2 regions of the Mycobacterium sp. SMC-11 genome follow, and region 1 is predicted to be linked to the other one. Evidence: predicted binding sites of a transcription regulator. Region 1 holds the regulator's gene; the other holds the start of a gene.
The links. Region 1 encodes LexA, which represses DNA repair genes until DNA is damaged. Its sites were predicted from a motif close to CGAACANNTGTTCG; they were not measured.
Positions count from the first base shown of each region.

Region 2: the regulator LexA is predicted to act here: its motif matches at 2,116-2,129, upstream of ACKY0X_RS16395 (DUF222 domain-containing protein).

Region 1 is NZ_CP176430.1:2,850,764-2,854,164, reverse strand. It holds gene ACKY0X_RS13420 (LGFP repeat-containing protein) at 1-588, shown strand, start outside; gene ACKY0X_RS13415 (nuclear transport factor 2 family protein) at 589-1,041, opposite strand; gene lexA (transcriptional repressor LexA) at 1,044-1,730, opposite strand; gene ACKY0X_RS13405 (LysM peptidoglycan-binding domain-containing protein) at 1,944-2,444, shown strand; gene nrdR (transcriptional regulator NrdR) at 2,590-3,054, shown strand; gene ACKY0X_RS13395 (peroxynitrite isomerase) at 3,090-3,401, shown strand, end outside.
Region 2 is NZ_CP176430.1:3,457,361-3,460,761, reverse strand. It holds gene ACKY0X_RS16405 (acyl-CoA carboxylase subunit epsilon) at 1-96, opposite strand, end outside; gene ACKY0X_RS16400 (acyl-CoA carboxylase subunit beta) at 114-1,766, opposite strand; gene ACKY0X_RS16395 (DUF222 domain-containing protein) at 1,815-2,021, opposite strand; gene ACKY0X_RS16390 (alpha/beta hydrolase) at 2,231-3,190, opposite strand; gene ACKY0X_RS16385 (biotin--[acetyl-CoA-carboxylase] ligase) at 3,278-3,401, shown strand, end outside.

The DNA.
Region 1 (3,401 bases):
CAGTGGGCCCACCAAGACCGGCGCGACGACCACCGCGACGATCACCGCGAGCACGAGGGCACCGTCCGGCTTCCGAGTCGCTACGGCGCCTCCGCCGCGCCGTACGCGTCCGAGCCCGAACTGCCCGTCTCCTCGATTCCGGATGCGCCGTGGCTGCACTACGGCGAGCACGAAAGCGAGGCGGAGGTCGACGACGATGACGACACCGACACCGCCCCCACCCGGGTGGTGACCGAAGAAGATTTCGGCACCGGTCGGCATGCCGTGGGGCACGGCGGTGGCGGGGCGGACCCACGGGGGTTCGGCGCTGTCGCAGAGCCCCGTAGGTTCGGCGGTGGCACGGACACCCGCACCTTCGGCGGTGGTGGCGAACCGCGCAACTTCGGTATCGACGAATCGGTACACCCGGTGATGCACCTGCCGCTGGACGACCCGTATCAGCAGCCGAACGGCTACCCGATCAAGGCGAACATCGGCTCGGGGCTCTACTACACCCCGCAGAACGCGCTGTATGACGACACCCTCGCCGAGATCTGGTTCGCCACCGAGGATGCCGCGCGGCTCAACGGCTTCACCAGGGCCGGCTGATCACCGCAGCGGCAGCGGCAGGTCGCGTTCGCGCTGCGGGCGCGGGCCGAAGAGGCGCCGCTGCGCCGCGGTGATCGGGATGTCGTTGATGCTGGATTCGCGGCGGCTCATTCGGCCGTCGGCGGCGAACTCCCACAGCTCGTTGCCGTAGCTGCGCCACCACTGGCCGTCGGCGTCGCAGCATTCGTACTGATAGCGCACCGCGATCCGGTTGTCCTGGTAGCACCACAGCTCTTTGCGTAGTGCGTAGTCACGTTCGGCGGCCCACTTGCGCCGCAAAAATGCTTCGATCTCCGCGCGCCCGGTGAGGAACTCGTCCCGGTTGCGCCACACCGAGTCTTCTGTGTAGGCCAGCACCACACGTGCGGGATCCCGGGTGTTCCAGGCGTCCTCGGCGGCTTGGACCTTCTGTCGCGCCGACTCCGCATCGAACGGTGGGCACGGCGCGAACATGATCAGACCTTGCGGATGACGGTGACGACTTTGCCCAGCACCACCGCATCGTTGCCGGGTATGGGATCGAAAATGGGGTTGTGCGGCATCAGCCAGACCTGACCGCCGGTGCGTTTGAACGTCTTGACGGTTGCCTCGCCATCGATCATTGCGGCCACGATGTCGCCGTTGTCGGCGACGTTCTGCTGGCGCACCACAACCCAGTCGCCGTCGCAGATCGCGGCGTCCACCATCGATTCGCCGACCACCTTGAGCAAGAACAGCTCACCTTCACCGACCAGCTCGCGGGGGAGCGGGAAGACATCCTCGACGGCTTCCTCGGCCAGGATCGGCCCGCCGGCCGCGATCCGGCCCAGAACTGGAATGAAAGCGGGCTCGGGCAGCGCATCCGAACCGGCGAACTCGGTGCGTTGCGCGGCCTCGACGGCGCCGGTGATGTCGTCCTGGCCGCGGACGTCGACCGCGCGGGGCCGGTTGGGGTCACGGCGCAGATAGCCCTTGCGTTCGAGCGTGCGCAGCTGATGAGCAACCGAGGAGGTCGAGGTCAGCCCGACGGCATCGCCGATCTCGCGGATGCTCGGCGGGTAACCCCGCTCGTTCACCGAAGCGCGGATGACGTTCAGGATCGTGCGCTGCCGCGCGGTCAGCGCTGAGTCCGGGCCCGCCGGGTTACTGCTGCTGTCACTCATGGGGGCGAATCTAGTCGCATAGCTGCGATTAATCAAACATGTGTTCGAGGTGTGTCGCGCGGGCGTTCGAAAGCGTCGACGACTTGTCGGACCCCTTCGCTAATGTTTTCGACAACGATTCGATCACGTGTTCGGACATCGAACATACAATCGATTAGTATTCGAACAGTCGAGCGAACAGGGTCGCCGACGCCGAGTGAGGGAGAACCGCACATGATGCTCATCGAGACGATCGCCCCGACGTTCGAGCAGACCCGCAACGAGCGGGCCCAGCTGCATCGCGGTCCTCGGACCTCGGGCCGCGCATACCCGATCCGCACCCAGCCGGCGCGGCTGGTCCGGCCGCGGCCCGGCGGCGCCCCGCTACGGCACCGCGGTTCCGGGGTGCTGATGTCCCGTGCGCCGCACCGGCCGCAGCCCGTCAAGGCCATCACCCCGGCGACCACCGTCGTGCTGGCTCTGGTCGCCGCCGGTATCACTGTGTGGCTCGGGCTGATCGCCCAGTTCGGCGCGGCAGCAGCCGGCGGTGCCTCCGCGGTGCCCGACCAGCTCGGCGTGGTGCGCGTCCAGAGCGGCGAGAGCCTGGCGCACCTGGCGGCCCGCGTCGCACCGGACGCGCCGGCCGGACAGGTCATCGAGCGCATCCGCGAGCTCAACAGCCTGGAGTCGGTGGCCCTGGACGCCGGCCAGACGCTGATCGCTCCGCTGGGCTGAGGTCGCCGTGTCGCTTCGGTCGCCGCTCGCGGCGACTGCGCAGCGCCGCCGGGAACCCGCGCAGGTACGCTCGCAGTTGTCCCAATGGCCCACGGTGCCCCAGCTGTCTGAGGGTGCGGGTTCCCGGCACGGCGAAGGAGCGGCAATGCACTGCCCGTTTTGTCGCCATCCAGACTCCCGGGTGGTGGATTCCCGCGAAGCCGATGAAGGCCAGGCCATTCGGCGCCGTCGGTCCTGTCCGGAATGCGGTCGCCGATTCTCCACGGTGGAAACCGCGGTGTTGGCCGTGGTCAAACGCAGTGGCGTCACCGAGCCGTTCAGCCGGGAGAAGGTCATGCGCGGCGTGCGCCGGGCCTGCCAGGGCCGCCAGGTCGATGACGATGCGCTGAATCTGCTGGCTCAGCAGGTGGAAGACGCTGTGCGAGCGGCAGGTTCGCCGGAGATTCCCAGCCACGAGGTGGGCCTGGCAATCCTGGGTCCGCTGCGTGAACTCGACGAAGTCGCCTACCTGCGATTCGCCTCGGTGTACCGATCCTTTTCCTCGGCCGCCGACTTCGAGCGGGAGATCGAGGCCCTGCGCGAACACCGCGAGATGCCCAGCACCAGTTGAGCCGTGCGGGCGTCACCGCGCACTACGCTGGCGCCATGGCACCCGAGTTGCATCCGAACCTTGTGGAGTTGGCCCCGCTGTTGGGCACCTGGTCGGGCCAGGGATCCGGGGTGTATCCCACGATCGCGTCATTCGACTACCTCGAAGAGGTGGTGTTCTCACACGTCGGCAAGCCGTTCCTGGTGTACAGCCAGAAGACCAAGTCGCCCGCCGATGGCCTGCCCCTGCATGCCGAGACCGGCTACCTGCGGGTGCCGCAACCCGGTCAGATCGAGTGGGTGCTGGCGCATCCCAGCGGTATCACCGAGATCGAGGTAGGCAGCTACACGGTCACAGCCAACGGCGTG
Region 2 (3,401 bases), 610 kb from region 1:
GGCGTCGGTGGGGTTGCCCCGCAACACCTTGATGAGTGGCTCGGCCGCCACAGGAGTCTCCTCGACCGCGGTGGTCGCTTCGTTCTCTTCGCTCACAAGCTCGCTCGTGCCGCTCACAGGGGAATGTTTCCGTGCTTCTTGGGCAGCGGCTGGACGATCTTGCGTTCCAGCAGTCGCAGCGACGTGGCGATGTAGCCGCGGGTGTGCGACGGCGGGATCACCGCGTCGACGTAGCCCCGCTCCGCGGCGACGTAGGGGTTCACCAGCGTGTCCTCGTACTCCTGCTGGAGCTGCAGGCGCAGCGCGTCGACGTCGTCGCCGTTCTTCGAGGCCTCGTTGAGCTGCTGGCGGTAGACGAACCCGACCGCGCCGGAGGCGCCCATCACCGCGATCTGGGCCGTCGGCCAGGCCACGTTGACGTCAGCGCCCATCTCCTTGGACCCCATGACGCAGTACGCGCCGCCGTAGGCCTTGCGGGTGATGACGGTGATCTTGGCGACGGTGGCCTCACCGTAGGCGTAGAGCAGCTTGGCGCCGCGCCGGATGATGCCGTTGTATTCCTGCTCGGTACCGGGCAAGAAGCCGGGTACGTCGACCAGCAGCACGATCGGGATGTTGAAGCAGTCACAGGTCCGGATGAACCGGGCGGCCTTCTCCGAGGCGTTGATGTCCAGGCAGCCGGCGAACTGGGTCGGCTGGTTGGCCACGATGCCGACGGTGCGGCCCTCCACGCGACCGAAGCCGACGATGATGTTCTGCGCGTAACCGGCCTGGACTTCCAGGAACTCGTCGTCGTCGAGGATCCGGGTGATGACCTCGTGCATGTCGTACGGCTGGTTCGGCGAGTCCGGGATCAGCGTGTCGAGCTCGAGGTCCTCTGCGGTGAGGTTGTCCTCGATGGCGCCCTCGGCGGCCGGCACCGGGAAGTGCGGCGGGTCGGCGTAGTTGTTCGGCGGCAGGTAGCTCAGCAGGTCGCGGACGTAGTCCAGCGCGTCCTGCTCGCCGGAGGCGACGTAGTGCGCGGTGCCGGACTTACCCATGTGGGTGTGTGCCCCGCCGAGCTCCTCCTGAGTGACCTCCTCGCCGGTGACGGTCTTGATCACGTCGGGGCCGGTGATGAACATCTGGGAGGTCTGGTCGACCATCACGATGAAGTCGGTCAGGGCGGGGGAGTACACGTGGCCGCCGGCCGCCGCGCCCATGATCAGCGAGATCTGCGGGATCACGCCCGAGGCCAGGATGTTGTTGTGGAAGATCTTGCTGTACAGGCCCAGCGAGACCACACCCTCTTGGATGCGGGCACCAGCGCCGTCGTTGATCCCGATCAGCGGCCGGCCGGTCTTCATGGCCAGCTCTTGGACCTTGACGATCTTCTCGCCGTAGACCTCGCCGAGGCTGCCGCCGAACACGGTGGCGTCCTGGCTGAAGATGCAGACCTCGCGGCCGTCGATGGTGCCGTAGCCGGTCACCACACCGTCGCCGAGCGGACGCTTGTCGGCCAGGCCGAAGTTGGTGCTGCGGTGCTTGGCCAGCGCGTCGAGCTCGACGAAAGAGCCCTCGTCAAGCAGGGCGTAGACCCGTTCCCGAGCGGTCAGCTTGCCCTTGGCATGCACCTTCTCGACCGCGGCCTCACCGACCGGGTGCAGGGTCTCCTCGGTCCGACGCTTGAGGTCGGCGAGCTTGCCCGCAGTGGTGTGGATGTCGACGACATGCTCGGCTTGCGCCTCTACGTGGGCCTCACCGGAGTGCTCAGTAACACTGGTCATAAGAAATGATCTTAAAGTGCGGGCCATCGGATCGCCCGACCGGACCGGTTAAGGAACGTCGTCGCCGTCTGGGCCGTCGGTGTCGATCGCCGCCTGTGAGGGCGTGCCCTTCACACAGGGGGCGGGGTCATTCGGGTTGCACATTCCGGGTGCGGCCCAGTGGGCCAACACCGCGTCCCACGTGGCGCGGGCTTGCGGACCCAGGAATCCTTTGATGGGGGTCATACCGTCACGGTCCTGGTTACCCAGCGCCACACCACGATGTTGGCGCGCTGGTCGTCGCTGTAGTTGCCGTCGGGGTGCAGGTAGTCGTTGCGTCGAAGACTTGGACGACCTCGTCGCGATTGTTCGAACGCATGTACTAAAGAGTAGCTCCGGGGTCCGACAGGTCGCAGAAAGTATCCACAGCCAAAACGGCTGTGACGCAAGTGAATGCAGTGACGCAGCCTCATTCAGGCGCCGGATCAGGCGGCTGCGGTGCCGGGCTCGGGCGGTTCGGTGACTTCCTTGACGAAATCGCCGAGGTAGCGGATCGCCCGTCGCCCCTCGGGCAGTACATCGGCCGCCAACGGGAAGTCGTGAACCTGGCCCTCCCACAAATGCAGATCGCAACGCACACCGGCCGTGTCCAGCCGCTGCGCCATGGCTTCGGCGTCGGGCAACAGCAGCTCGTCGGTGCTTGCGTGGATGGCGACCGGCGGCAGCAACGACAGGTCGGCATCCATCGGCGACGCGGCGCGGGCGCGAAGCAGGTATCGGGTGAAAGCCATCAGCGCCTCGCACGGGAACATCGCACAACGCCGGGCGTTGCGGTGCTGAAGCTTTGCGGTGGGATCTGCATCGGTGAATGGTGAAACCGTCGCTATACCAGCAGGTTTCACTAGATCGGACTGCGCGGCCGCCAGGGCGGTCATGAAGGCCAGGTATCCGCCCGCGGAATCACCGGCGATCACGATCTGGTCCGGGTCGTAGCCACGGCGAAGCAGCCAGCGCAGCCCGCTCAGGCCGTCGTCGACGGCATCAGCGATCCGATGTGCGGGCAACATCCGGTAATCGATGTTGAGAACGCTGGCATCGGCCGCTCGGGACAATCGAGTTACCAGTGAACGATGCGTGTTGAGCCCGCAGGTCAAAAACGCCCCGCCATGTAGATAGAGGATGGCCCGCTGCCTCGAGGCGCCGGCTGCCTGAACCTGTTCGGCGACACAGTAACCCAGGCGAAATCGCTCGACGCGCGCTGCCTGCCGGTGCGGCACCAAACCGGCCAGTCGATCGACCGATGCGAGCGGCCACGCTAAGTCCGGCCGAACTGCCCACGCGCGCACCAGGTTCTTGACGACGAATCGACTGGCCAACGACACAGCGACCGATTGTGCGCTGTGGCGGCGGTGAATTCGCCTCGTCAACAATCCCCCGGTGACCATGTCGATCACCTCCTCCATCCATTCGGTTACCCGTGCGTCGGGCGTTTCAACCGGTGTGGCTGCAGCGCTGGTGAGTAAGCTGACGAAATGAGTCTTGCGCCACGGCCGCCCCTGGATGTGACCGCTCTACGGGGCGGCCTGACCGGGCCGAACGGGCCGTGGCGCGTCGTCGATGTCGTCGAGGACACCGGTTCCACCAACGCCGACCTGC